Regions from separate parts of the Klebsiella sp. NPDC088457 genome, predicted to be linked through region 1. Evidence: predicted binding sites of a transcription regulator. Region 1 holds the regulator's gene; each other region holds the start of a gene.

The links. The regulator LexA, encoded in region 1, represses DNA repair genes until DNA is damaged. The targets are predictions, from matches to a motif close to TNCTGTATGTACATACAGNA.
Region 2: dinG (ATP-dependent DNA helicase DinG) is a predicted target of LexA. The motif match lies at 7,593-7,612, and genes of this name have one in related genera.
Region 3: rmuC (DNA recombination protein RmuC) is a predicted target of LexA. The motif match lies at 3,101-3,120, and genes of this name have one in related genera.

What each region holds. Positions count from the first base shown of each region.
Region 1 is NZ_JBJDNH010000009.1:39,515-49,208, forward strand. Features, by position in the region: gene malM (maltose operon protein MalM) at 11-949, shown strand; gene ubiC (chorismate lyase) at 1,138-1,635, shown strand; gene ubiA (4-hydroxybenzoate octaprenyltransferase) at 1,648-2,517, shown strand; gene plsB (glycerol-3-phosphate 1-O-acyltransferase PlsB) at 2,575-4,998, opposite strand; gene ACI2JR_RS07695 (diacylglycerol kinase) at 5,128-5,496, shown strand; gene lexA (transcriptional repressor LexA) at 5,719-6,327, shown strand; gene dinF (MATE family efflux transporter DinF) at 6,399-7,715, shown strand; gene ACI2JR_RS07710 (CsbD family protein) at 7,842-8,051, shown strand; gene zur (zinc uptake transcriptional repressor Zur) at 8,146-8,661, opposite strand; gene ACI2JR_RS07720 (cupin domain-containing protein) at 8,776-9,264, shown strand; gene dusA (tRNA dihydrouridine(20/20a) synthase DusA) at 9,368-9,694, shown strand, end outside.
Region 2 is NZ_JBJDNH010000006.1:74,429-84,122, forward strand. Features, by position in the region: gene ACI2JR_RS05740 (ABC transporter permease) at 2-1,108, opposite strand; gene ACI2JR_RS05745 (ABC transporter permease) at 1,177-2,310, opposite strand; gene ACI2JR_RS05750 (ATP-binding cassette domain-containing protein) at 2,300-4,039, opposite strand; gene hlyD (secretion protein HlyD) at 4,032-5,027, opposite strand; gene cecR (transcriptional regulator CecR) at 5,024-5,701, opposite strand; gene rhlE (ATP-dependent RNA helicase RhlE) at 5,985-7,382, shown strand; gene dinG (ATP-dependent DNA helicase DinG) at 7,626-9,694, shown strand, end outside.
Region 3 is NZ_JBJDNH010000046.1:18,100-27,793, reverse strand. Features, by position in the region: gene ubiB (ubiquinone biosynthesis regulatory protein kinase UbiB) at 1-171, opposite strand, end outside; gene ACI2JR_RS23105 (ubiquinone biosynthesis protein UbiJ) at 168-773, opposite strand; gene ubiE (bifunctional demethylmenaquinone methyltransferase/2-methoxy-6-polyprenyl-1,4-benzoquinol methylase UbiE) at 787-1,542, opposite strand; gene rmuC (DNA recombination protein RmuC) at 1,609-3,057, opposite strand; gene udp (uridine phosphorylase) at 3,196-3,957, opposite strand; gene ACI2JR_RS23085 (dienelactone hydrolase family protein) at 4,224-5,036, shown strand; gene ACI2JR_RS23080 (transporter substrate-binding domain-containing protein) at 5,045-5,737, opposite strand; gene metE (5-methyltetrahydropteroyltriglutamate--homocysteine S-methyltransferase) at 5,871-8,132, opposite strand; gene metR (HTH-type transcriptional regulator MetR) at 8,385-9,338, shown strand; gene ACI2JR_RS23065 (carboxylate/amino acid/amine transporter) at 9,226-9,694, opposite strand, start outside.

The DNA.
Region 1 (9,694 bases):
GGTGATAACAATGAAAATGAAGAAAAGTCTCGTTGCCCTCTGCCTGTCCGCCGGCCTGCTGGCCAGCGTACCCGCAGTCAGTTTTGCTGATGTGAATTTCGTGCCGCAGAATACCTCTGCCGCACCGGCTATTCCGGCGTCCGCGCTACAACAGCTCACCTGGACGCCGGTCGATCAATCGAAAACGCAAACCACCCGGTTAGCGACGGCAGGTCAATCGCTGAATATCCCCGGTATTACCGGTCCGGTGGCGGCTTACAGCGTCCCGGCGAATATCGGTGAGCTGACCATTACGCTGACCAGCGAAGTGAACAAGCAAACCAGCGTCTATGCGCCAAATGTGCTGATCTTCGATCAAAATATGACGCCGTCTGCGTTTTTCCCCAGCAGCTACTTCACTTACCAACAGCCGGGGGTGATGAGTGCCGATCGCCTGGAAGGCGTCATGCGCCTGACGCCAGCCCTCGGGCAACAAAAGTTATATGTGCTGGTCTTTACGACTGATAAAGACCTCCAGCAGACGACTACGCTACTCGATCCGGCGAAGGCCTACGCCAAAGGTACCGGCAATGCGGTCCCGGATATTCCGGATCCGATCGCCAAACATACCACTGAAGGCACGCTGGGCCTGAAAGTGAAAACATCGTCAGGTTCCAGCGTCCTGGTCGGGCCGCTGTTTGGCTCCTCTGGTCCGGGTCCTGTCACCGTAGGTAATACGGCGGCGCCGGTCTATAGCGCGCCAGTCGCCGCACCGGTCGCCGCGCCAGCGCCTGCTGCGAAAAGCGAACCGATGCTGGATGATACGGAAACTTACTTTAACAACGGCATCAAGCAGGCCGTGGCGAAAGGTGATATCGACAAAGCCCTCAAACTGATGAACGAAGCTGAGCGCCTCGGCTCGAAATCTGCTCGTTCCACCTTTATCAGCAGTGTAAAAGGCAAGGGGTGATCGTCTCCCCACAATGCTGATGTTTAGGCACAGCCTTTAGGTGCGTCCGCCTGGACGCACCTTTTTTTCTCGCGCGCGGCTTCTGTTGCATGGCTGTTACGCCGATGATCGTATCTTAACGGTTTGCCCGCCCTGATTCGCCGATTCTGCGATACAATGCTCTCATGTTATGTACCGGAGAATCAGGCATGTCACATCCTGCGCTTACGCAACTGCGTGCGCTGCGCTATTTTGCCGCGATCCCCCCGCTGGAAGCGCACCTGCGTGACTGGCTGTTGCTGGAAGACTCAATGACCAAACGCTTTGAGCAACAAGGGAAAAAGGTCAGCGTTATCATGGTCAACGAAGGTTTCGTCGGACGTGAAGCGTTGGTTGATGAAGCGGCGTTGTTGCCAGAGGACGCGCGTTACTGGCTGCGGGAAATTATTCTTTGCGCGAATGGCGAACCCTGGCTGGCCGGGCGCACGGTCGTACCGGAGTCGACGCTGTGCGGTCCCGAACTGGCTCTGCAGCAGCTGGGTCAGACGCCGCTGGGGCGTTATCTGTTTACATCGTCGACGTTAACCCGCGATTTTATTGAAATTGGGCGCGATGCAGAGCTATGGGGGCGTCGTTCCCGCCTGCGGCTGAGTGGCAAACCGCTGCTGCTGACAGAGCTTTTTCTGCCTGCGTCGCCGTTGTATTAAGAGGAAGAGAAAATGGAGAGGAGTCTGACGCAGAATAAGCTGTTGGCGTTTCATCGCCTGATGCGGACTGACAAACCGATCGGCGCGCTGCTGCTGCTGTGGCCGACGCTGTGGGCGCTATGGGTGGCGACGCCGGGGATCCCGCCGCTGTGGATCCTGGCCGTTTTTGTCGCTGGCGTCTGGCTGATGCGCGCCGCCGGCTGCGTGGTGAATGATTATGCCGACCGGAAGTTTGACGGCCATGTTAAACGCACCGCCCGCCGTCCGCTGCCCAGCGGTGACGTCACCGAAAAAGAAGCCCGGCTGCTGTTTGTCGTTCTGGTTGTGCTTTCGTTTTTGCTGGTGCTGACCTTAAACACTATGACTATCCTGCTCTCGGTGGCGGCGCTGGCGCTGGCGTGGGTGTATCCGTTCATGAAACGCTATACCCACCTGCCGCAGGTGGTGCTGGGGGCGGCGTTCGGCTGGTCGATTCCGATGGCCTTCTCGGCGGTCAGCGAAGCGTTACCGCTCAGCTGCTGGCTGATGTTCCTCGCCAATATTCTGTGGGCGGTGGCCTATGATACCCAGTATGCGATGGTCGATCGGGATGACGACATCAAAATCGGTATTAAATCGACGGCGATTTTGTTTGGTGAGCATGACCGCCTGATTATCGGCATTCTGCAGGTTGGGGTGCTGGTATTGATGGCCGCCATCGGCTGGCTGAATGGGCTGCACTGGGAATATTACTGGTCGCTGTTTATCGCGGCGGGGCTGTTTTTCTGGCAGCAGAAGCTGATCTTCCGTCGGGAACGTGATGACTGCTTTAAAGCGTTTTTAAACAATAACTACGTCGGGCTGGTGCTGTTTCTCGGTCTGGCGATGAGCTATCTGCAGTAGCCGCTCTCTGCCTTCTCCCCCCGGCTAGCGGGGGGAGAGGAGAGCAAGCCTCAGGCGTTACGCTTCATCCTGGGTGGCGCTTTCAATCGTCAAACGAACGTCAGAGGTAATCAACGCTGCCAGCATCTGATAAACCTTCAGCGTCTCTTCCGGCTCAGCATCGCCGGTATCGCTGATATAGCCCTCGTCGCGCAGCGTCAGCACTAACGTACTGAATACCGCCTTATCGAAGAACTCCGGCGCGTTGATGCCGTGCAGCACCGACAGACGCTGGGCCACGGTGCGGCTCTCTTTCTCCAGCGAGCTGCGGTTAATCGACGGGTTCGCGCTCAGCAGCCAGAAGGTAATGGCGTAACGCTGGAGCGTTTCACGCGCGCCGGCGGCCAGCAGCTGCAGGGAGCGGGAGTGAGACGGATTGATGCTTACCTCATCATCGCTCAGAATAATCAGCCCCTGGCGCTGCATTTCAGCCAGCAGCGCATCGATAACGCCCGCCAGCTCTTCTTTCTCCCAACGCAGGAACAGCTCGGCCTTCAGCAGCGGATAGAACATCTCAACGTGACGCAGCACTTCCGCGCGGGTGATACGACGATGCTGGGTCACTATCGCCGCCAGCAGCGACGGCATCATCAGCATATGGGCGATGTTGTTGCGATAGTAGGTCATCAGCACCGCCTGCTCGCGCGGCAGAATGATGATGTCGCCGATGGTGTCTTTCTCGACCTCGAACTTATTCATCTTCAGCGCGTGATCGATCAGTTCACCGGCGGACGCCGCTGGCGTGGTGGCATCTGGCGAGTACGGGACGTTACGCAGCAGATCGAGGTAGCACTCCAGCTGCTGCGTCAGCTGCTCGCGGGTCAGCGAACGTTGGCGAGAAGCCAGCAGGGCGGTACAGCACAGGTTCATGGCATTCGCCGCGCCGGCGTTGTTGATGCGCACCATCAGATCGGCGGCAATGCTGTTCACCGACGGCGTCAGCCACGACGGGCGCACGGCTTCGATAGGGTCGATAGACTCGCGCCAGTCCGGAACGTGCTGATTGAGCCAGGTCATCAGCGGCAGCGGTTCGCCGAAGTTAACATAGCCCTGGCCGAGATTACGCAGCTTGCTCAGCCCACGCAGCATCTGCGGCAGGCTCTCTTTTTCTTTGGTCGCGCCGCGCAGCTCTTTCGCATAGGTGCCGACTTCCATCACGTGCTCGTAGCCGATATAGATGGGCACCAGGGTAATCGGCCGGGTACCGCCGCGCAGCATCGCCTGGATGGTCATCGACAGCGTGCCGGTTTTCGGATCCAGCAGACGGCCGGTACGCGAGCGCCCGCCTTCAACGAAGTACTCTACGGAGTAACCCCGGCTGAACAATTCACCGAGATATTCGCGGAACACCGTCGAGTAGAGCTTATTGCCCTTAAAGGTACGGCGAATAAAGAACGCGCCGCCGCGGCGGAAAATCGGCCCTGCCGGCCAGAAGTTCAGGTTGATACCGGCGGCGATATGCGGCGGCACCAGACCCTGGTGATACAGCACATACGAGAGCAGAAGGTAGTCCATGTGGCTACGGTGGCACGGGACATAGACAATTTCGTGCCCTTCATGCGCCAGCTGACGCACGCGCTCGGCGTTATGGACGTTAATCCCCTGATACAGGCGGTTCCAGGTAAAGCCGAGCACGCGGTCGGTCAGGCGAATCATCTCGTAGGAGAAGTTAGCGGCGATCTCTTCCATCAGCGCGATGGCGTTCTGCTGCGCCTTCTCATGGGAAATTTTCTTGCTGCGCGCCTCATCTTCCACCGCCCGGGCGATGGCTTTCGACGCCAGCAGCTTATTGAACAGATCCTGACGCGCCGGCAGACGCGGGCCTACGGCGGCCAGGCGCTGACGTGCGAAGTGCATACGTGCGACGCGGGCCAGCTTCTGGGCGATAATTTTATCGGTACCGTGCTCGGTGGCCATTCTGCGCAGCGAGACCGGCGGCGAGAAGCGGACAAAGCTGTCGCGGCCCAGCCACAGGACGGCGAAGAATTTCTGAATACCGTTCAGCATACGCAGCGGTGGATTCACCTCGCCCTTTTCCCGTCCTGGCGCACGACCAAACATCACCGACACCGGCACCATTTGCACGTCCAGATTGGGATGGTTGCGGTGCAGATCCAGGTAGTCGTGGAACAGCTTGATGGACTCTTCTTTCGGCGTGTAGTAGGTGAATACGCGCGGGCCGCCGTGGATAAATACGTAGCGTGGTAGCAGGGCGCCGTCGATCTCCAGCGGTTCAAGCGGATCGGGTAAATCGTGCTCCAGGCACTGGGCGCGCAGGGTCAGCAGGTCCGCCTTCGAGTTATAGGGCAGGACGTACATGATAGGACGCGAGGTATCCAGCCCTAGTTCCTGAGCAGGTTCTGCGGGAATAGACTTGCTTTTTACCAGCACCCGCAATGGTAAATTCAGTAATTTATAGTAAATTCGTTGCCAGCCGGACATAAACGATGTGAAGCCTCTGGTTAATCATGCAAATGCGCGGCAAGAATAACAGAAAGCGCGCAGAATTTCCGTTGCCACGCGGCAAACGCGTACACTCATTGACGTCATTTACATAAAAAGGTTCTTTTGATGGCCAATAATACCACCGGGTTAACCCGAATCATTAAAGCGGCAGGTTATTCCTGGAAAGGGTTCCGTGCGGCATGGATGAATGAGGCCGCATTTCGTCAGGAAGGCGTCGCTGCCATTATTGCCGTGGCGATCGCCTGCTGGTTGGACGTTGATGCCATCACGCGGGTACTGCTGATCGGCTCGGTCCTGTTAGTGATGATAGTCGAAATTCTTAATAGCGCGATTGAGGCGGTGGTGGATCGAATTGGCCCGGAGCACCACGAGCTGTCCGGACGCGCAAAAGATATGGGGTCCGCGGCGGTCTTGCTGGCGATCGGGATCGCGCTAATAACCTGGGCGCTCTTACTGTGGGCTCGCTATCACTAAAATTGCGGCCCGCGCGGCTTTGCTGTCGGCTCGTTGGTTCAGGGGCGAGCGCGATCCCCGGCGGCGCGGTGCGCACGCGTCGGCGGCAGAACGCCGGCCAGGATAGGTTCCCAGGGGCGCAGAATGGAAAGAATCTGCTGATTTTTGTGTGAAATTTGATTCCAAAATCACCGTTAGCTGTATATACTCACAGCATAACTGTATATACACCCAGGGGGCGGGATGAAAGCGTTAACGACCAGGCAGCAAGAGGTGTTCGATCTCATTCGGGATCACATCAGCCAGACGGGCATGCCGCCAACGCGTGCGGAAATTGCTCAGCGCTTGGGGTTCCGTTCTCCCAACGCGGCGGAAGAACACCTGAAAGCGCTGGCGCGTAAAGGCGCGATCGAGATTATCTCCGGCGCTTCCCGCGGTATTCGTCTGCTGACGGAAGAAGAACCCGGTCTGCCGCTAATTGGCCGCGTCGCTGCCGGTGAGCCGCTGCTGGCCCAGCAGCATATCGAAGGTCACTTCCAGGTTGACCCGGCGATGTTCAAGCCGAACGCCGATTTTCTGCTGCGGGTTAGCGGCATGTCGATGAAAGACATCGGAATTCTCGATGGCGACCTGCTGGCGGTACATAAAACGCAGGACGTGCGTAACGGGCAGGTTGTCGTGGCGCGCATTGACGAAGAAGTTACCGTTAAACGGCTGAAAAAGCAGGGTAACATCGTCGAACTGCTGCCAGAAAATAGCGAATTTTCACCTATCGTGGTGAATCTGCGCGAACAAAACTTCACTATTGAAGGGCTGGCCGTTGGCGTAATTCGCAACGGCGAGTGGCTGTAACGCCTTCCCCACGCAGCATCATCTGATGCATGATGCTGCGCCGTCTTTCCTCCTCGGTCAGGCTCTTTCTCATGTTCTTTCACGCCGCTGACAAGGCCCTGTGGCGCCTGGCGCTACCGATGATTTTCTCCAATATCACCGTCCCGCTGCTGGGGCTGGTTGATACCGCCGTGATTGGCCACCTCGATAGCCCGGTTTACCTCGGCGGCGTGGCGGTCGGTGCGACGGCGACCAGTTTTCTCTTCATGCTGCTGCTGTTCCTGCGGATGAGCACCACCGGGCTGACGGCCCAGGCCTTTGGCGCAAAAGATCCCCTCCGCCTGGCGCGGGCGCTGGTACAGCCGCTTGGGCTGGCATTAGCGGCCGGTCTGCTGATTGTCCTGTTCCGGACTCCGCTAATCGATCTGGCGCTGCATATTGTCGGCGGCAATGACGCGGTACTGGAACAGGCGCGGCGCTTCCTTGACATCCGTTGGCTGAGCGCCCCGGCCTCGCTGGCAAACCTGGTGCTGCTCGGCTGGCTGCTGGGAGTACAGTACGCTCGTGCGCCGGTAATCCTGCTGGTCGTTGGCAACCTGCTGAATATCGTCCTCGACCTGTGGCTGGTGATGGGCCTGCATATGAATGTGCAAGGGGCCGCGCTGGCGACGGTGACGGCCGAATATGCCACCTTTCTCATCGGGCTGCTGATGGCAAGGCGTGTGCTGGCGCTGCGCGGGGTCTCATTTGCCATGTTGAAAAGCGCCTGGCGCGGAGATTTGCGCCGCCTGCTGGCGCTGAACCGCGATATCATGCTGCGCTCCCTGCTGCTGCAACTCTGCTTTGGCGCGGTGACCGTCTTCGGCACCCGACTGGGCGGCGAGATTGTCGCCGTCAACGCTCTCCTGATGACCTTGCTGACCTTCACCGCCTACGCGCTGGACGGTTTTGCCTATGCGGTGGAAGCCCACTCCGGGCAGGCGTACGGCGCACGCGACGGCAGCCGGCTGCTTGAGGTCTGGCGCGCGGCCTGCCGCCAGTCGGGAATGGTGGCGCTGCTCTTTGCCCTGATTTATGCCGTCGCGGGGCAACAGATTATCGCACTGCTAACCTCGTTGCCTTCGCTTCAGCAGCTGGCCGATCGCTACCTGTTCTGGCAGATGATTTTACCGGTCATTGGCGTCTGGTGTTATTTGCTCGATGGCATGTTTATCGGCGCAACGCGCGGGGCCGAGATGCGTAACAGCATGGCGGTGGCGGCGGTGGGCTTTGCCGTAACCCTGCTGACGCTGCCGGTTCTCGGTAACCACGGTTTGTGGCTGGCGCTGGCGGTTTTCCTGGCGCTACGCGGTCTGTCGCTGGCGATCATCTGGCGTCGGCACTGGCAGCGCGGAACCTGGTTTTCGTAACGATTTTCCCCAGGTAACTGGTTAAAGATTCCGAATAATAAATTTAATCCAGAATTCTCATCTATAGTTAACAGTACGTCCGGCACACAGCGGGCTGTAAACCCACCGAACGATGAGGATGGCACTATGAACAAAGACGAAATCGGCGGTAACTGGAAACAGTTGAAAGGTAAAGCAAAAGAACAATGGGGCAAGCTGACCGATGATGACATGACGGTCATTGAAGGTAAGCGTGGCCAGCTGGTGGGGAAAATCCAGGAGCGTTACGGATACGCCAGAGATCAGGCTGAGAAAGAAGTGTCTGACTGGGAAAGCAAAAACGACCACCGCTGGTAGCGAAGAGTTTTAGCGTATTACCCCTTTGTTGTTGCCTGCCAGAGCGGTACAGGGATGTGCCGACGACCCTTTGATTCCCGCTGCGGCGATTGCCTCAGCGGGCTTTCTTTTTGCTCTGAATCGTATGGTCGTGATGGCAGTGCCCTGGCGTGCTGCAGGCTTCGACCTCGACGCAGCCAGCGCACAGGCCGTGCGCCTCAATCACGTTATGGCGCAGGGCGAAGCCCATTTTGGCCGCCAGCGTATGCATAATGTCTTCAACGCCTTCCGCGCACTCTTCTTTCACCACGCCGCAGCGATCGCAGATAAACATGGCCGAACTGTGGGTCGGCTGATCGAAAAGATGGCACAGCACGTAGCTGTTGGTCGATTCCACCTTATGCACGAACCCCTGCTCCAGCAGAAACTCCAGCGCGCGATAGACCGTCGGCGGCTTAGCCTGCGGCTCTTTATCGCGTAGCAGGTCGAGCAGATCATAGGCGCTGATTGCCCCTTCCTGTAGGCTCATCAGACGCAACACTTCAAGGCGTTGCGGAGTCAGGCGCACGCCACGTTGTGCACAGAGCTTTTCAGCATGCGCTAACATTTGTTGCGAAGTGGTCTTATCCATGAGCATCCTTTGGTTGCGTGAGTATGAAGTTGTTACTTTATCACGATCCAGGCAAAACGCCGAGAACCGGCGGCTTGTGCTATACCTGATGCATCTCATTTTCGGGAGAAAACGATGAAACGACCTGATTGCATTCGACATTGGCGCGACCTGGAAGGTCCAGATGATGCCACTTATCCCAACACCTCCGAGCGTTTTTCCATTGGCGCGCCGCTGGCGCGTGGCTTAAGACTCAACCGGCTGGGCATCCATCATGAACGTTTACCGCCGGGCCGCCGCACCTCTTACCCTCATGCTGAAAGTGATGAGGAAGAGTTTATCTACGTGCTGGAGGGCTATCCCGAAGTGTGGATTAACGGCTATCTGTGGAAACTGGAGCCGGGTGATAGCGTTGGGTTTCCGGCGGGAACCGGGGTGTGTCATACCTTCCTGAATAACACCGAGCAGGAAGTTCGCCTGTTGGTGGTGGGCGAGTCGAACAAGAAATTTAACCGTATTTACTACCCGCTTAACCCGGAGTATGCCGCCACGCGCCAGGATCGCTGGGTCGATCACCCGCCGCAATTCTTCGGTCCGCATGACGGCAGGCCGCGGAGAAAATAGCCGTCTTAGCAGGCGTGAAGCGCCCGACCCGGTGTGACGCGCCTGTGGTTTATCTTTGTGCTATAGTAGCGCCCCTTTTTATCCGGATGCCTGTTTATTCGCCATGATGCCAGAATCAACATCTCACGCTTTTGCCGCTCATCGTTTTTCCATCGCGCCGATGCTCGACTGGACCGATAGGCATTGTCGCTACTTTTTGCGCCTGCTGTCGCGCCAGGCGCTGCTGTATACCGAAATGGTGACCACCGGAGCGATTATTCACGGCAAAGGCGATTATCTGGCCTATAGCGATGAAGAGCACCCGCTGGCCTTACAGCTGGGCGGCAGCGATCCGGCGGCCCTGGCCCAGTGTGCGAAACTGGCGGAACAACGCGGTTATGATGAGATCAATCTCAACGTCGGGTGTCCGTCTGACCGCGTGCAGAACGGG
Region 2 (9,694 bases), on a different contig from region 1:
ATCAGGCAATCTTTCTGCGAAACATCGCATACGCCGCTGAGCCCGTCGTGGCCGCTATGACCAGTAGCGGCCACAAACTCCCCCACACAATTTCCAGACTCGCATCCTTTAAATAAATCTGCTTGGTGATATCGGTAAAGTGGCGAATCGGATTTATCCATGTCACCTCCTGCAACCACTGCGGCATGTTCTCAACCGGCGAGACGTAGCCGGAGAGCAGAATCGCCGGCATCATAAAGACGAAGACGCCGATAAAGGCCTGCTGCTGGGTGGAGCACAGGGAGGAAATCAGCAGTCCGAACCCCACCAGCGACAGCCCGTAAATCACCATCGTCAAGTAAAACAGCAGCAGCGAGCCGGCGAAAGGGATCTGATACGCCCAGATCCCGATGGCCAGCACGATGCTCGCCTGCAGAGTGGCGACAATCAGCGCCGGTATCGCCTTGCCGACGAAAATTTGCCAGGTCGCCAGCGGCGACACCAGCAGCTGATCGAGAGTGCCCTGCTCACGCTCGCGGGCCACCGACAGCGAGGTGACGATCATCACGCCGATGGTGGTGATCATGGCGATCAGCGACGGTACCACGAACCACTTATAGTCGAGGTTGGGGTTATACCAGTTGCGCACCACCAGTTCGCTGTTATTGGGCTGCGCTTTCCCTGCGAGCAGCTCCTGCTGATAGTTTTTGACGATCTGCTGGAGATAATTGGCGGCGATTTGCGCGCTATTGGAGTTGCGACCATCCAGCAGCAGTTGCAGCGGCGCGGTTTGCCCATGATCGAGATGGCGCGAGAAATCCGCCGGGAAGCGGACCAACAGCAGCGCTTTTTGTTCATCAATGGTCGGGCGAATCTCCTGCGGGCTTTTGAGGATCAGAATGTGGGTAAAGGCTTTGGCGCGGGCAAAACGCTGGGTCAGTTCCACCGCGTGGCGGCCGTTGTCTTCGTTGTAAATGGCGATGGTGGCGTTGGTCACTTCCAGGGTGGCGGCGAAGGGAAACAGCAGCACCTGAATCAGCACCGGCATAATCAAAATGGCGCGGGTTTGCGGCTCGCGCAGCAGCGATTGCAGTTCTTTGCGAATCAACGTCCATAAGCGATGGAACATCTTGGTCTCTCTCAGCATGGCCCGCCGCTCCCCGTCGTGCGCATCCGGGTGAGCCGCCCGCGGGCGCGTTAATCCAGGCGACGTTTGGTTTTCAGCCACGTCAGGCCGATAAACATCACCGCCGAAGCGATTAAAAACAGCACGTTCACCAGCAGTACCACTGGTATATTGCCGGCCAGAAACAGGCTTTGCAGGGTGCTGACGAAATAGCGCGCCGGGATCACGTAGGTCACCGCGCGGATCACCGCCGGCATACTGTCGATCTGAAAAATAAACCCGGAGAGCATAATCGACGGCAGAAAAGCGGCGTTCAGCGCGACCTGCGCGGCGTTAAACTGGTTGCGGGTGATGGTTGAAATTAACAACCCCATCCCCAGGGTGCTGAGTAAAAACAGGCTGGTGATAAAGAACAGAATCAGCAGCGAACCGCGAAACGGCACGCCGAGAATAAAGACTGCCACCAGCATGCACAGCAGCATTGCCAGCATGCCGAGAAAATAGTAGGGGATCAGCTTACACAGCAGTAGCTCAACGCGGGTAATTTCCGTCGACAGCAGCGCCTCCATGGTACCGCGCTCCCACTCGCGGGCGACCACCAGCGAGGTGAGGATCGCGCCGACCACGGTCATAATGATGGTAATGGCGCCGGGGATAATAAAATGCTGGCTGATGGCCGCCGGGTTGAACCAGTAGCGCATCTGCACGTCAATCAGCGGCTCGAAGGTTTCACCGCGGTCCTCCGCGCGCTGCTGCTGCCAGATTTGCCAGATCCCCTCCACGTAGCCCTGGGCAAAGTTGGCGGTGTTAGGCTCGCTGCCGTCGGTAATCAGCTGCAGCGGGGCGCTATCCCCGGGGCGCGCCATCTTCTGGTCAAAATCCACCGGGATCACCACCAGCGCGCGAATGCGCCCGGCCTGCATCATCTGAATCAGCTGCTGGCGATTATCGCTGAGGGTGGCGTCAATATAGGGGGAGCCGGTCATCGCGTGGACGAAATCCAGCGCCTCTTCACTGTGTTGTTCCAGCAGGACGCCGACCCGCAGCTTGCTGGAGTCGAGGTTGATCCCGTAGCCGAAGATGAACAGCAGCAGCAGCGGGATTACGACCGCAATCAGCCAGCTGCTGGGATCGCGGACGATCTGCCGCGTCTCTTTGACGCACAGGGCGCGTACGCGCCGCCATGACAGCAGTTTAGCGCTCACCGGCATTCTCCTTATCCCAGTCGTGAATCAGGGTGATAAACGCCTGTTCCATGGTGGGATCGGGCTGTTCATCGTTTGCCGCCAGCGCTTTCAGGGCATCCGGGGTGCCGCTGGCGATAAGCTTACCGTGATAAACCAGACCAATGCGGTCGCAATATTCCGCCTCATCCATAAAGTGGGTCGTCACCATCACCGTTACCCCTTTATCCACCATACTATTGATATGCAGCCAGAACTCGCGGCGGGTGAGGGGGTCAACGCCGGAGGTCGGCTCATCGAGAAACAGAATATCCGGCTCGTGCATCAGCGAGCAGGCCAGCGCCAGGCGCTGTTTGTAACCCAGCGGCAGCTCATCGGCGGCATGGCCGGCGATGTTTTTCAGGCCAAACGCCTCGCTCATGCGGGCGATCTTTTCGTTTTGCTCCCGGCCACGCAAACCGTAAACGCCGGAGAAGAAACGCAGGTTTTGCTCCACGCTAAGGTTGCCGTACAGCGAAAACTTCTGCGCCATATAGCCAAGATGCTGGCGCGCTTTGCCGGAGCTGATTTTCAGGTCCATCCCCAGCACCAGCGCTTTGCCGGAGGTGGGGACCAGCAGGCCGCACATCATTTTAAAGGTCGTGGATTTACCGGCGCCGTTAGGGCCCAGCAGGCCAAAAATCTCGCCTCGCCTGACCTGGAAGTCCACGTGGTCGGTGGCGGCGAAGTCGCCGAACTTTTTGCTCAGGCTTTGCGCTTCAATGACCGTTTCATCGCCGCTCCCCTCGACGCGATGAATAATCTCGCCCAGCGGCGATTCGGCGGTCGCGGCGCCGCCCAGCAGATCGATAAACGCGTCCTCAAAGCGCGGGGCGGTTTCGGCCACCTCCAGCGGCGGCAGGCCGCTATTGTGCTGCACCTCCGCCATGCTGGCCTCTTTTTTCAGGATCAGACGTACCGATTTGCCCTGAATGACGCCGTCGCTAATCTGCGGCAGTTTCAGCGCCCGCTGCAGGAGGCGACGGTTATTCTCCTCGCGACTGGAAACCAGGAAGCTGCGCCCGGCCATCGTTTGGGTCAACGCCTTTGGCTCCCCCTGATACAGCAGTTGGCCTTCGTTCATCAGCAGCACATCGCGGCACTGTTCCGCTTCATCAAGGTAGGAGGTGCTCCAGAGGATCAGCATCCCGTCGCCCGCCAGTTCATGCACCATTTGCCACAGCTCGCGCCGGGAGATCGGATCGACGCCGACGCCGGGCTCATCAAGCAGCAGGACTTTCGGTTCGCCCACCAGGGTACAGGCGAGCCCCAGCTTCTGCTTCATCCCGCCGGAAAGCTTACCCGCCAGGCGGCCGGTAAAGGGGCCTAGAGAGGTGAACTCCAGCAGGCGGGCGAAGGTTTTTTTCCGCGCCTCGCCGGTGACGCTGCGCAGGTCGGCATACAGGGTGAGGTTTTCCATGACCGTCAGATCTTCATACAGCCCGAATTTCTGCGGCATATAGCCGAGCACCGCGTGCAGGGCGCTATCGTTGGCGATCGGATCGAGGCCGATAACGCTGGCGGTGCCGCCATCGGCCTTCAGCAGCCCGGCGAGCATGCGCATCAAGGTGGTTTTTCCGGCTCCGTCGGGGCCCACCAGCCCGGTGACATAGCCCGAGCGGATAGTGCAGGTGAGCGGCGCCACGGCCGGGCGGTCCATCCCGGCGAAGCGGCGGGTCAGCCCGTCGAGCGTGATGAGGTCCTCATTCATGTCCGTTCCCGCGGCTAAAGGTGACGGTCACCGGCATCCCCTGACGCAGCGCGTCGTCCGCATCGTTAACGACAATGCGCAGGCGGTAGACCAGGTCGGTACGTAAATCGGGGGTTTCAACGGTCTTCGGCGTAAATTCAGCGCTCGGGGAGACGAAGCCGATTTTGCCGTGATAGGGCTGATTCGGGCGGCTATCGGTGTACAGCAGGACTTCACGTCCCGGTGCCGCCTGGCCGAGATTTTTTTCGTCAATGTAGGCGCGGACCCATACCGGATGGGTGAGCGATAGCGTCATCACCGTGCCGCCGGCGCTGAGCATGCTGCCGGGCTCAACGGCGCGGGTCATCAGAGTACCGTCGGCGGGGGCGATCAGCGTGGTATCGTGCAGATCGAGCTGCGCCTGCGCCAGGGCGGCCTGCGCCTGCTCAAGGCTGGCTTTGGCCTGGGCGATTTCCTGCGGCCGGTTGCCGGCGCGATACTGACGCAGTTTATCCTGGGCTGATTTCAGCGTCGCCTGGGCCTGATCGCGGGAAGAGCGGGCGTTTTCGAGATCGTTAAGCGAAATGGCGCTGTTCTGGCGCAGCCCAAGCTGGCGCTGGTAGAAGTTCTGCGCGTAATCGTAGGCGGCCTGCGCCTGTTTGACGGCGGCGGCGGCCTGAGCGATCTCTTCCGCCCGGTAGCCGGCCATCATCAGGTCATACTGCGCCTGCGCGGTGGAAACATTGGCTTGCGCCTGCTGCAGGGCGTTCTCGTAGGGGGCGCGATCCAACTGGCCCAGGGTCTGCCCGGCCTGAATGGCATCGCCCTCATCGACGTTTAACGCCGCCAGGCGGCCGCCTACGCGGAAGCTCATATTGACGGTACGAATATCGACGTTGCCATACAGGGTCAGCTCCCTCTGTTGGCTGTTTTGATACCACCACCAGCCGCCGCCGACGGCGGCAATCAGCAGCAGCGCTAACAGGACGATGATGACGGGTTTTTTCATGATCCCAAACTCCTTTGCGATAACCCTTGCAGAACGAAATCGATATGGCAGGCGATAACCTGATAAATTTGCTCGGTTTTCTCTTCGTCGAACTGCGCCCAGCCGGTACGCAGCAAAATAGTTTCTCGCCCAAGGCGGAAAGCCAGAATCTCGCCCAGCAGCGCATGCGTGTGCAGAATCATCTGCGTGTCATCGGCATCAAGGCCGGTAAACGCGGCGATTAAACGGGTCAGATAGCGGTGCAGCGGCGCGATGACCTGGTCGTGGATTAACTGGTACGCCGCGGTGGGAGACAGCTGCTCGCGAGAGATGAATTTACTCAGATTGACCGTATCATCCTGGGTCAGCAGCAAAATCATATTCTGGCAGGCGCGCAGAATCAGCGTGCGAATCGCCGACTTGTCCAGCGTCGGCGCGGCAAGGAGCGTTTCCGCCGCCTCGGCATGCGGGCGAAAATTGTGGCTGATAAAATCGGCAATCCACTGCGCGCAGGCGAGATACAGGTCGTCCTTCGAGCCGAAATAGTAGGGGATGGCGGCGATATTTTGCCCGGCCTGGGCGGCAATATCCCGGGTGGTGGCATGCAGTCCATATTCGCCAAACTGGGCGATGGCTGCGGCAATCAGCTGACTTTTGGCTTGTTCGCCTTTGGTGGTGACCGGGGAGGTATTCATCGCGCGCACCAAAAAATTAATCAATCGATTGATTAATAGTATGTCCGGTTCGCGAAACTGTCCACCGTGGCTGATACTCTATTCAGCCTGCGTGCCCACCGGCTGGTGTCGCCGGGCGGACGAGGATTATGCGGCGGAAAAACCCCGCAGGGATATTTTATGCGCTATGTCACAAAACCTGCTAGACTGCGCCCCTTCATGGCATTGTGGTTTTTGCCATCTCTTTCGCAATAATCTCCCCGAAAACTACGCCTGTAACGGGCCGGGGCGGTTTGGAGTTGTTATGTCTTTTGATTCCCTTGGCCTGAATTCTGAAATCCTGCGCGCGGTCGCCGAGCAGGGTTACCTTGAGCCAACCCCAATTCAGCAGCAGGCGATCCCTGCGGTGTTGCAGGGACGCGATCTGATGGCCAGCGCCCAGACCGGCACCGGCAAAACGGCAGGCTTTACGCTGCCGCTACTGCAGCATCTGATTCAGCAAGAACCGCATGCCAAAGGCCGTCGCCCGGTGCGCGCGCTGATCCTCACGCCAACCCGTGAGCTGGCGGCGCAGATCGGCGAAAACGTCCGGGATTACAGCAAGTACCTGAATATTCGCTCTCTGGTGGTCTTCGGCGGCGTCAGCATTAACCCGCAGATGATGAAGCTGCGCAGCGGCGTCGATATCCTGGTGGCGACCCCCGGGCGTCTGCTGGATCTCGAACATCAGAACGCGGTCAGCCTGGATAAAGTGGAAATCCTGGTGCTGGATGAAGCCGACCGTATGCTGGACATGGGCTTTATCCATGATATTCGCCGCGTGCTGGCGAAGCTCCCGGCGAAACGCCAGAACCTGCTGTTCTCTGCGACCTTCTCCGACGAGATTAAGTCGCTGGCGGAAAAGCTGCTGCATAATCCGCTGGAAATCGAAGTGGCGCGCCGTAACACCGCTTCCGAGCAGATAACGCAGCACGTCCATTTCGTTGATAAGAAACGCAAGCGTGAACTGCTGTCGCAGATGATTGGTGAAGGCAACTGGCAGCAGGTGCTGGTCTTTACCCGCACCAAACACGGCGCCAACCATCTGGCAGAACAGCTGAATAAAGACGGTATTCGCAGCGCGGCGATTCACGGCAACAAGAGCCAGGGGGCGCGTACCCGGGCATTAGCTGATTTTAAATCCGGCGGCATTCGCGTGCTGGTGGCCACCGATATCGCCGCCCGCGGCCTGGATATCGAAGAGCTGCCGCACGTGGTGAACTATGAGCTGCCGAACGTTCCGGAAGATTATGTGCACCGTATCGGCCGTACCGGCCGCGCCGCCGCCACCGGCGAGGCGCTGTCGCTGGTCTGCGTCGATGAACATAAACTGCTGCACGATATTGAACGTCTGCTGAAAAAAGAGATTCCGCGGATTGCGGTTGCCGGCTATGAACCGGATCCGTCGATCCGGGCGGAACCGATTCAGAACGGTCGTCAGCAGCGCAGCGGCGGCGGCCGTGGTCAGGGGCAAGGCCGCGGTGGCCAGGGCCAGGGGCGTAACGCTCAGGGCCAGGGGCGCAGCCAGCAGTCCGCGCCGCGCCGTACCGACGGTGAAGCGCCGAAGGCCGGGGCTAAACCTTCACGTCGTACCGGCGAGGCGAAACCGGCCGGCGAGCAGCAGCGCCGCCGTCGTCCGCGTAAACCGGCGGCGGGCGAATAACCGTCGTACCTCGCTCGCGCGATCCGGGCAATCTCCTGCCCGGATCGCGCGAGGCCGCAGCATCGCCCGGATAAGGCCTTTATCCCGCCACCCGGGCTTCTTCTTTTACTTACGCCACGCCTGCTGGCATCGCGATTTTCCGCCAGACACCGAGCCGCATTCCACTTTCCGCAGAAAGAAACTCCTCCTGTCAGGCAAAAAGTGTCACAATAGTGGCTGTTTATACAGTATTCAGGTTTTCTCATGGCTTTGACCGCTGCGCTAAAAGCGCAAATCGCCGCCTGGTATAAGGCGCTTCAGGAACAGATTCCGGACTTTATTCCCCGTCCTCCGCAACGGCAGATGATTGCTGACGTGGCGAAAACGCTCGCCGGAGAAGAGGGCCGCCACCTGGCCATTGAGGCTCCTACCGGCGTCGGGAAAACCCTGTCGTATCTGATTCCCGGCATCGCCATCGCCCGTGAAGAACAGAAAACGCTGGTGGTGAGTACCGCCAACGTCGCGCTGCAGGATCAGATCTACAGTAAAGATTTACCGCTGCTGCGCAAAATCATTCCCGATCTGCGTTTTACCGCCGCCTTTGGCCGCGGGCGCTACGTCTGCCCGCGCAATCTGGCCGCGCTAGCCAGCACCGAGCCGACGCAGCAGGATCTGCTGGCGTTTCTCGATGACGATCTGACGCCGAATAATCAGGCCGAGCAGAAGCTGTGTGCCACCCTGAAGACCGATCTCGATAGCTACCGCTGGGATGGCCTGCGCGATCACACCGATAAACCTGTTGATGACGGGCTGTGGAGCCGCCTGAGCACCGACAAAGCCAGCTGCCTGAACCGTAACTGCCACTATTACCGCGAATGTCCGTTCTTCGTTGCCCGGCGAGAAATTCAGGAAGCGGAAGTGGTGGTGGCGAACCATGCACTGGTCATGGCGGCAATGGAGAGCGAAGCCGTGCTGCCGGAGCCGAAAAATCTGCTGCTGGTTCTGGATGAAGGTCACCACCTGCCGGATGTCGCCCGCGATGCGCTGGAGATGAGCGCGGAAATTACCGCCTCCTGGTATCGGCTGCAGCTGGATCTGTTCAGCAAGCTGGTGGCGACCTGCATGGAGCAGTTTCGGCCTAAAACCACGCCGCCGCTGGCGAACCCCGAGCGCCTCACCAGCCATTGTGAAGAGCTGTATGAGCTGATCGCCACGCTGAATAATATTCTCAATCTGTATCTGCCCGCCGGCCAGCAGGCCGAGCACCGTTTTCCGATGGGGGAACTGCCGCAGGAGGTGATGGCGATCTGCCAGCGGTTGGCGAAACTCACTGAAATGCTGCGCGGGCTGGCGGAGCTGTTTCTTAACGATCTCGGCGAAAAGACCGGCAGTCATGATGTGGTGCGTTTACACCGGGTGCTGCTGCAAATGAACCGGGCGCTCGGCATGTTCGAAAGCCAGAGTAAGCTGTGGCGGCTGGCGTCGCTGGCGCAATCTTCCGGGGCGCCGGTCACCAAGTGGGTCACCCGCGAGCTGCGCGACGGCCAGGCGCATATCGGGTTTCACTGCGTCGGGATCCGCGTCAGCGACCAGCTGGAAAGATTGCTGTGGCGAAGCGTACCGCATATTGTCGTCACCTCTGCCACCCTGCGTTCGCTAAACAGCTTTGCCCGCCTGCAGGAGATGAGCGGGCTGAAAGAAAAGGCCGGCGATCGCTTTGTGGCGCTGGATTCCCCCTTCAACCACGTCGAGCAGGGCAAAATTGTGATCCCGCAGATGCGCTACGAGCCGCTCATCGATAACGAAGAGCAGCATATTGCGGAAATGGCGGCCTACTTCCGCGGGCAGGTTGAGAGCAAAAAGCATCTGGGGATGCTGGTGCTGTTCGCCAGCGGCCGGGCGATGCAGCGTTTTCTGCAACATGTCACCGACCTGCGTCTGCTGCTGCTGGTGCAGGGGGATAAGCCGCGTTACCGGCTGGTAGAGCTGCACCGCAAACGGGTGCAGGACGGCGAACGCAGCGTCCTGGTGGGGCTACAGTCGTTTGCCGAAGGGCTGGATTTAAAAGGCGAACTGTTAAGCCAGGTGCACATTCATAAAATTGCTTTCCCGCCCATCGACAGCCCGGTGGTGATTACCGAAGGCGAATGGTTGAAAAGCCTGAACCGCTATCCGTTCGAAGTGCAAAGCCTGCCGAGCGCCTCTTTCAACCTGATCCAGCAGGTCGGGCGCCTGATCCGCAGCCATAGCTGCTGGGGCGAAGTGGTGATTTACGACAAGCGTTTGTTGACCAAAAATTATGGCCAGCGTCTACTGAACGCACTGCCCGTTTT
Region 3 (9,694 bases), on a different contig from region 1:
CAAGCGCTCACCAAGGGGTTGGGTTTTATGGCGGTTAGGCATCCAGAACAGCATTCGCCGCCCGATACGCAGCGGCAGCGTGATACGCATTTTGGGAATGAGCTCATCCAGCCCGTAACTCAAAAAGGTGCGGATGATCAGATACAGGCGCCGTAATTCTCCTGGCGTCATTTGCCCTCCAGCATGTCCAACCGTTTTTCGAGTGTTGCAAGCGTGCGTTCCACGGCGGCAGTCTCTTCGCCAAACCAGGCCATTTCCAGCGGACCCGGCGCCAGACGCCACTCTTCGGTGAGCGCCTCTGCGGCATAGCGCTGCTGGCGCTGAGCGCCGTGCAGCAAGAAACGGGCTCCGCTGCGAAATACTTTGCTGAAGCCCTCGGCGACGATATCGCCGGTATAGGGAGCCAGCAGTTCAGCCGGGTCAAACTCCGCCAGATCGCACAGGGCCACGGTATTCTGCACCACCTGCAGATCGCCCTGAACTTCCAGATCGCCGCTGCGAATAAGCGCGGTCAGCTGTTGACGATTGCGTAGCTGCGGCAGCACGCTGAGACGGGTAATCACGGTACAGTCGGCATCGCCTTCCCAGGCCCCCAGCACATCCACCTGGCGGTCGCTGAAGACCAGCACAAGCGGCGTCGATAGCTCTTTCAGCTCGACGCGCAGCACTTTCCCCAGCAGACGTTGGCGAGCAGGTTTTAACGCTTTGTCACGCCAGAGAAAGGTATTGAGGGCGGTTTCAATGCCTGCGGTGACCAGTGGTTTGAAAGGCATACGCTCCCTCCTGTCAGAACTTATAACCACGGTGCAACGCAACGATACCAGCCGTCAGGTTGTAGTAATCGACGTTTTCAAAACCGGCATCCTGCATCATAGCCTTCAGGGTTTCCTGATTCGGATGCATACGGATGGACTCCGCCAGATAGCGATAGCTTTCACCATCTTTAGCCACCAGTTCCCCGACGCGCGGCAGCACGTGGAAGGAGTATGCGTCATAGGCTTTGCTGAGCGGCTCAATGATCGGTTTCGAGAACTCCAGCACCAGCAGACGCCCGCCTGGCTTCAGGACGCGATACATCGAACGCAGCGCTTTTTCTTTATCGGTGACGTTACGCAGACCGAAGGAAATGGTGATGCAGTCAAACGTGTTGTCGGCAAACGGCAGCGCTTCCGCGTTGGCCTGCACATATTCCACGTTGCCGACGATGCCGATGTTGCGCAGCTTTTCGCGGCCCATTTTCAGCATCGAGTCGTTAATGTCCGCCAGCATGACGCGACCGGTCTCACCCACCAGACGAGAAAACTTCGCCGTCAGGTCGCCGGTGCCGCCGGCCAGGTCCAGTACGGTCTGTCCACGGCGTACGCCGCTGCAATCGATGGTGAAACGCTTCCACAAACGATGAATACCGAACGACATCAGATCATTCATAACATCATATTTTGCGGCCACAGAATGGAATACATGCGCCACCATGTCCGCCTTCTGCTCTTTGGCTACCGTTTGAAAACCAAAGTGCGTCGTTTCTTGTGAATCCTCAACCATCTCAATGCCTGCTTATCAAGAAAATGTTCATCGAGTGTAACAGATTCAGCGCATTTCCCATACGGTTCAGCGCGGCGGAGACGGCTCGCCGGAGAGCGCGACCTCGGCGGAATCGCGCATCAATTCGTTATCTTCCAGCGCGTTTTCCTCTTCTTCAGGACGATATTCATCATCCTCAGCGCTGGCCTGCTCGACTAAATCAGGATTAATCCCGCGTTTCACCTCAACGCCCAGGCCGCGGAATGCCTCGGCCTGCACCAGCAGATTCCCGCGTCCGGAGGCGAGCTTTTTCATCGCCTGACGATAGTTATCCTGCGCCTTATCCAGGCTCTGGCCGATAGCCGACATATCATCGACGAACAGGCGCATTTTGTCGTACAGGCGGCCCGCCCGCTCGGCGATTTTCTGCGCATTGCGGCTTTGGTGTTCATAGCGCCAGAGGTTGGCGATGGTACGCAGCGCCACCAGCAGCGTGGTGGGGCTGACCAGCATGATGTTGTTCTTCAGCGCTTCGCTGATAAGTTCTGGCTGGCGGTCTATCGCCAACAGAAAGGCCGGCTCAACGGGAATGAACATCAGCACGTAATCCAGCGAGCGCAGGCCCGGCAGCTGTTGATAATCTTTACGCCCGAGCAGGCGGATATGATTACGCACCGAGACAATATGCTCCTGCAGCGCCGCCTCGCGGGTGCCATCATCCTCGGCATTGAAGTAGCGCTCGTAGGCGACCAGCGTCATTTTGGCATCAATGACCACGTCTTTCCCCTGCGGCAGACGGACGATCACATCGGGCTGCATGCGCGAACGGTTGTCGGTTTCGATACTGACCTGGGTCTGGTATTCATAACCCTCGCGCAGCCCGGAAGCTTCCAGCACGCGGGTTAACACCACCTCTCCCCAGTTACCCTGGGTCTTGTTATCCCCTTTCAACGCGCGGGTCAGATTCAGCGCTTCCTGGGCCATCTGCGCGTTCAGCTGCTGCAGATTGCGGATTTCATGCGCCAGCGTATGCCGCTCGCGCGCTTCCTGACCAAAACTGTCCTGCACCTGGCGGCGGAAACCGTCCAGCTGTTCACGCAGCGGCGTCAGCAGCCCATGTAAACTCTGACGATTCTGTTCATCAACACGCCGGTTGCTGTGTTCAAAAATACGGTTGGCGAGGTTTTCAAACTGTTCGCTCAGGCGCTGCTCGCTGTTGACCATCTGGCGGATTTTATCTTCCGCGTGCATGCGGGTCGATTCAAGGCGGGTGGTGACTTCACGCAGATCGGCTTCCAGCGAAGTATTGATTTCACGCAGGCTGCGCAGCTCATTGTTCAGCAGCTCGCACTCGTCGCGCCAGTGGGCCTCCTGCGCCAGCTGCTGACGCGCGGCGCTGAGTTCGATATCCAGCTCTCGCCGCTCTTCGATAAGGTCAGCGCGAATTTGGTCGGCTTTGGCTTTGGTCGCCAGCCACCCGACGACCAGCCCAGCGGCCAGCGCCACGATGGCACTTATCATAATCGAGATGTCCACAACGCCCCCTGCAGCAACAACTTATCGATACAAGGTAGAATTGTGCTGTACAAACGTCCAGTTGAAAAGGGTTTTCCTGCGCAGAGCGCCGCAAAAAAGAAAGGCCGGATAAACCGGCCTTGGGCGAAGAAGGGAGAACTACAGCAGACGGCGCGCCGCTTCCACAACGATTTTTACCGCGTGGCTTTCGGTTTGTTTCATGGTTTCCGCGTTCGGAATTTCCTGCTGAGTACGGTTTACGATAACCCCGGCCACCATCCCGGCGCGCAGCCCCTGGCTGGCGCACATGGTCAGCAGCGTCGCCGATTCCATCTCATAGTTCATGACGCCCATGGACTGCCACTCTTCCATCGAGCCTTTAAAATGGCTGACCACACGGCCAGAGAAGGTGTCGTAACGTTCCTGACCCGGGTAGAAGGTATCAGACGATGCGGTAACGCCAATATGGGTGGTCGCCCCGATCGATTTTGCCGCTTCCACCAGCGCGGTGGTGCAGGCAAAGTCAGCGACCGCCGGGTATTCCATCGGCGCAAAGTGCAGACTCGCGCCATCAAGACGGACGGAAGCGGTGGTCACCAGAACGTCGCCCACATTGATATGCGGCTGGATCGCGCCGGTGGTGCCGATACGCAGGAAGGTACGAATCCCCAGCTGCGCCAGTTCTTCAACGGCAATAGAGGTCGACGGGCCGCCGATACCGGTAGAACAAACAATGACCGGCTTGCCATCCAGTTCGGCACGCCAGGAGGTAAATTCGCGATGAGATGCCAGCTTGACCGGCTTATCCATCAGCGCGGCGATCTTTTCCACACGCTCTGGATCGCCAGGGACGATAGCCAGCGTAGCCCCTTGTAAATCGTTTTTGGTGAGGCCGAGATGAAAAACATCAGACTTAGACATAAAAAACTCCTCTGTGGGTCGAATTATCAGCAGAAGCAAAACGGTACTTTACAGAAGCTATTGGCTTATTTTTGTGACACTAATCACCACGAATGAAAGTCATTGCAATAATATTCCATCAAATAGTGATAAACATCACATTAACAAGTTATATTCGCCGGGCCTGAACAAAAGATAGCCTGTTTCAGGCACTGTGCTTTGTTAACGTCCGGTCGATAGCGTCTATAGTTATCGATGCGCTAATAAATAAGGGTACGGAGAATACCATGACCACAACCAAGCAACCTGGCTTTGCGCCTGCAGCCACGCCGCACGCTTCTACCGCCGTTCATACCCCGGAGGAGAGCATCGCCGCGGGTGAAACCTCGATCCCGACCCAGGGAGAGAACATGCCGGCGTATCATGCTCGTCCGAAAAACGCCGAAGGCCCGCTTCCGGTGGTCCTCGTTGTGCAGGAAATTTTCGGCGTGCATGAACATATTCGCGATATTTGCCGCCGTCTGGCGCTGGAAGGTTATCTGGCTATCGCGCCAGAACTCTACTTCCGTCAGGGCGATCCGAACGAGTACACCGATATCCCGACCCTGTTCCAGGAGCTGGTGAGCAAGGTGCCGGATACTCAGGTGCTGGCCGACTTAGACCATGTCGCCAGCTGGGCCGCGCGTCACGGCGGCGATGCCCATCGTCTGCTGATCACCGGCTTTTGCTGGGGGGGACGCATTACCTGGCTTTACGCCGCCCATAACCCGCAGCTGAAAGCCGCCGTGGCCTGGTACGGGAAGCTGGTCGGGCAGAAGACTCTCAACTCGGCGAAACATCCGGTGGATGTGGCGGTTGACCTCAACGCGCCGGTGCTGGGACTGTACGGCGGTAAAGACACGGGCATTCCGCAGGATACGGTGGAAACCATGCGCCAGGCGCTGCGTGCCGCTAATGCCAAAGCGGAAATTATCGTCTATCCAGACGCCGATCACGCCTTTAACGCCGATTATCGCCCCAGCTACCATGAAGAATCCGCCAAAGACGGCTGGGCAAGAATGCTGGCATGGTTTGCGCAATATGGCGGGAAACGCAGTTAAGGCATGATCTATCGGTTGCCGATATGGCGGTTAATCATATCGGCAATCGTCCCGTCCTCCAGCCACGTAGCCAGGCAGCGACGAATAAATTCATAATGCTCTGGCCTGCTGCGGGGCACGCATACCGCCTGCTGTATCTGGCTGAAGCTATCAGGCAGCAGACGCAATTGCGGATATTCACTTGCCACACTGCTGAGCGGTTGACGAATACCGGCGACCATATCCCCTTCCCCCGCGATAAACGCGCGAATTGCCTCCTGCGAGGTCGCGTATTGACGCATCGTGGCATGCTGTAACGTGCGAATCAGATACAGCTCATAGGCCGCACCTTTACCAACGTTAATCGTCACCCCCTCGCGATCCCTCTCCTGTACGGACTGAATATCACTGTCCTCTCTGACCAGCAATGAGCTTTCAATGGTGACATAGGGTTGGCTGAAACAGAGCGTATCTTCCCGAGCAGGGTCAATCGCCAGAAAGGCGATATCCCATTGATCCAGCAAGGCGGCATCCACCACCTTCCCGGCCGTCGGCCAGGTGATAAATTGCGCTTCGCGCTCACACCGGGCGGCCAGCTTTTTGGCCAACTCGACGGTGAGACCTCCCGGGGCGTTATCCGGCAACGTGGTGGCGAGTACCGGATTCCCCAGATTAATAGCAAAACGCAAAGGTCGGTGTGGCTCATCGTGACCGATCATCATTCTCCCCCGAAAATAGCTTTGCCTGCATGGTCCCGCTAAGCGTAGCCCAGGCGGGGCGATCTGTCCGGAAAGGAAGAAGAAGAGCAAAAAAAGAGGAGGCCGCGGCCTCCTTCGGGGATGGGGGTGATTCTGATTAGGCCTGGCGCAGGTTCTGCGCGGCTTTCACCATATTGGCCAGCGCCGCACGCGTTTCCGGCCAGCCGCGGGTTTTCAGGCCGCAGTCCGGATTGACCCACAAACGTTCTGCCGGGATACGCTGCGCCGCTTTTTCCAGCAGCGCTTCAATCCATTCCACGCTCGGCACGTTCGGCGAGTGGATGTCGTACACGCCCGGCCCGATTTCGTTCGGGTATTCGAACTCTTCAAACGACTCCAGCAGCTCCATGTCAGAACGCGAGGTTTCAATGGTAATCACATCCGCATCCAGCGCGGCAATGGAATCCATGATGTCGTTGAACTCGCAGTAACACATATGGGTGTGGATCTGGGTGTCATCCCGGGCGACCGCGGCGTTGATCCGGAAGGCTTCCACGCCCCACTGCAGGTAGGCATCCCAGTCGCTACGCTTGAGCGGCAGGCCTTCACGCAGCGCCGGCTCATCAATCTGGATGATGCCGATACCGGCCGCTTCCAGATCCGCCACTTCGTCACGCAGCGCCAGCGCAATCTGCTTAGCGATAGTTTCACGGCTGACATCTTCACGCGGGAAGGACCAGCACAGAATGGTCACCGGACCGGTCAGCATGCCTTTCACCGGTTTGTCGGTTAGCGACTGGGCGAATTTCGCCCACTCAACGGTGATCGCCTCCGGACGGCTGACGTCACCGATCACCACCGGCGGTTTCACGCAGCGGGAGCCGTAGCTCTGCACCCAGCCGTTCTGCGTGAAGATGAAGCCATCGAGGTGCTCACCGAAGTATTCCACCATGTCATTACGCTCGGCTTCACCGTGAACCAGGACATCCAGACCTAAACGCTCCTGCTCAACAATTGCCTGTCTGATGTGTTCCGCAATACCGGTGCGGTAATTATTGGCATCCAGATTGCCTTTTTTGAACTCCAGACGCAGGCCGCGGATTTCGGTAGTCTGCGGGAAAGAACCGATGGTCGTGGTCGGCCACGCCGGCAGATTAAAGCGGGCGCGCTGTGCCCGGGCGCGTTCGGCATACGGGCTATTACGCTGGCTGTCCCGGGCGGTTATGGCCGCCAGGCGTTTTTCCACCGCGGCGTTATGGACGCGGGTAGAGTGACGGCGCGCCTGAATCGGTGCGCTCCACGCCACCAGTCCAGCGGTATCGCCGCTGTTCAGCGCATCGCGCAGCAGCGCCAGCTCTTCGCATTTTTGCAGGGCGAAGGCGAACCAGCTTTTCACTTCCGCGTCGAGGCGAGTTTCCACGCTCAGATCGATCGGGCTGTGCAGCAGGGAGCAGGAAGAAGCGATCCACAGCTCACGCTTGCCGACGAGGTCTTTAATTTGCGCATATTTCTCGCTCAGATCGGCGCGCCAGACGTTGCGGCCGTTGATCAGGCCCGCAGAGAGCAGCCAGTCGGACGGCAGACGCTGATGCAGAGCAGCTACATCATCTTTACCGTGCACCAGGTCAACGTGCAGGCCCTGAACCGGCAGCGCGGTGATGGTGTCGAGGTTACCGGTGATACCTTCAAAATAAGTGGTCAGCAGCAGCTTAAGCTGGCCCGCGAGCGCGTCATATGCCGGTTTGAACGCCTCCAGCCACGCCTGAGGCAGCTCCAGTACCAGCGCCGGTTCATCAATCTGCACCCACTCGATGCCGCGTTTTGCCAGCTCCGCCAGCACCTGCTGGTAAACCGGCAGAATGTCATGCAGCAGGCTCAGTCTGTCGAACGACTCGCCCTTCACTTTACCCAGCCACAGCCAGGTAACCGGCCCCAGCAGGACGGGTTTGACCTTATGACCCAGCGCCAGCGCTTCGTCCACTTCATCCAGCAGCTGGGTCCAGGTCAGTTTGAACTGCTGGCCTTTTACAAACTCCGGCACCATGTAGTGATAGTTGGTGTTAAACCATTTTGTCATTTCTGCCGCCGCCGCGGGCTCACCGGTCGGTGCGCGGCCGCGGCCGATGCGGAACAGGGTATCGATATCCACAGAGCCGTCTTTGTTCTGATGACGAGCCGGCACATTGCCCAGCAGCAGGCTGGTGGTCAGAACATGGTCGTACCAGGCGAAATCCCCCACCGGCAGCAGGTCAACGCCCGCTTGCTTCTGCTGTTCCCAATGACGGGCGCGCAGTTCGCGGCCCACCGCCAGCAGTTCTTCGCGGGTCGAGTTACCCGCCCAGTAGCTCTCTTGTGCTTTTTTCAGTTCACGACGTAGGCCAACGCGAGGGAAACCGAGGGTGTGGTTAATAATTGTCATTTTTAAGACCTCATAATTTTTAATGTTGTCTCTGCAGGCAAACCCTAAATAGTTCGGCTGGCAGGAAGGCGGATCCGCAGCGCATCCCCAGGATGCTTACTGAAGTAAGTGACTGGGGTAAGCGAGGAAGCCAACGCATCTGCAGAATCGAAATATGATGAGTTTAGACGTCCAGATGTTTACACATCCATAATTGACAGGTACTGTATATTCCTCAAGCGCAAATTATTCATGCCGGAGTGAAGGACTTTCATGATCGAGATTAAACACCTGAAAACGCTACAGGCGTTGCGGAACAGCGGGTCGCTGGCAGGCGCTGCGGCGGCCCTGCATCAAACCCAATCCGCCCTGTCCCACCAGTTCAGCGATCTGGAACAACGCCTTGGCTTCCGTCTGTTTGTGCGCAAAAGTCAGCCACTACGTTTCACGCCGCAGGGTGAAATTCTGCTGCACCTGGCAAACCAGGTGCTGCCGCAAATCAGCCGCGCCCTGCAGGATTGTCATGAACCGCAGCAAACTCGTCTGCGTATCGCCATCGAGTGCCATAGCTGTATTCAATGGCTAACGCCGGCGCTGGAGAATTTTCGCGCCCGCTGGCCGCACGTCGAAGTGGATTTCCAGTCCGGGGTGACTTTTGACCCGCAGCCAGCCCTGCAGCAAAGCGAGCTGGATCTGGTCATGACCTCCGATATCCTGCCGCGAAGCGGGCTGCACTATTCGCCGATGTTTGATTTTGAGGTGCGCCTGGTGCTGGCGCCGGACCATCCGCTGGCGGCCAGAACGCGCATCGCGCCCGACGATCTGGCGACAGAGCTGCTGTTGATTTACCCGGTTCAGCGCGGTCGTCTGGATATCTGGCGTCACTTCCTGCAGCCGGCCGGCATCAGCCCGCAGTTGAAGAGCGTCGACAATACGCTGCTATTGATTCAGATGGTTGCCGCACGGATGGGGATCGCCGCCCTGCCGCACTGGGTGGTGGAAAGTTTTGAGCGCCAGGGTCTGGTCGTGACCAAAACCCTGGGCGAAGGACTCTGGAGCCGGCTGTACGCCGCGGTGCGCGACGGCGAGCAGCGTCAGCCGGTCACCGAGGCGTTTATTCGCTCAGCGCGGAACCACGCTTGCGATCATTTGCCGTTTGTGCGGAGTGCGGAGCGACCCAACGGCGATGGACCCACAGTGAGGCCAGGATCACCAGAGCCCCTATAATAAAGCTCGGCCAGTGGGGCTGCTCCTGCCAGATAGCCAGGTTGACCAGCAGCCCGGCGGGGACATGCACGTTATTCATGATACCCAGCGTGCCGGCATCCACCTGCGTCGCCCCGTAGTTCCACATAAAGTATCCCAGGCCTGATGCCACCACGCCCAGCCACACCAGAATCCCCCACTGTAGCGTCGTGGTCGGCAGCCTCTGCGGGTTACCCAGCATAAACCACGCCGTCGCCGCGACCAGGAAAGCCCCCATATAGAACCACGCAAACGCGTTGTGCTGCGGCATCGGGCGCAGCTCCATCAGGCGCTTATAGCCCACCATGCCGATGGCGAAACTGATATTCGACAGCTGA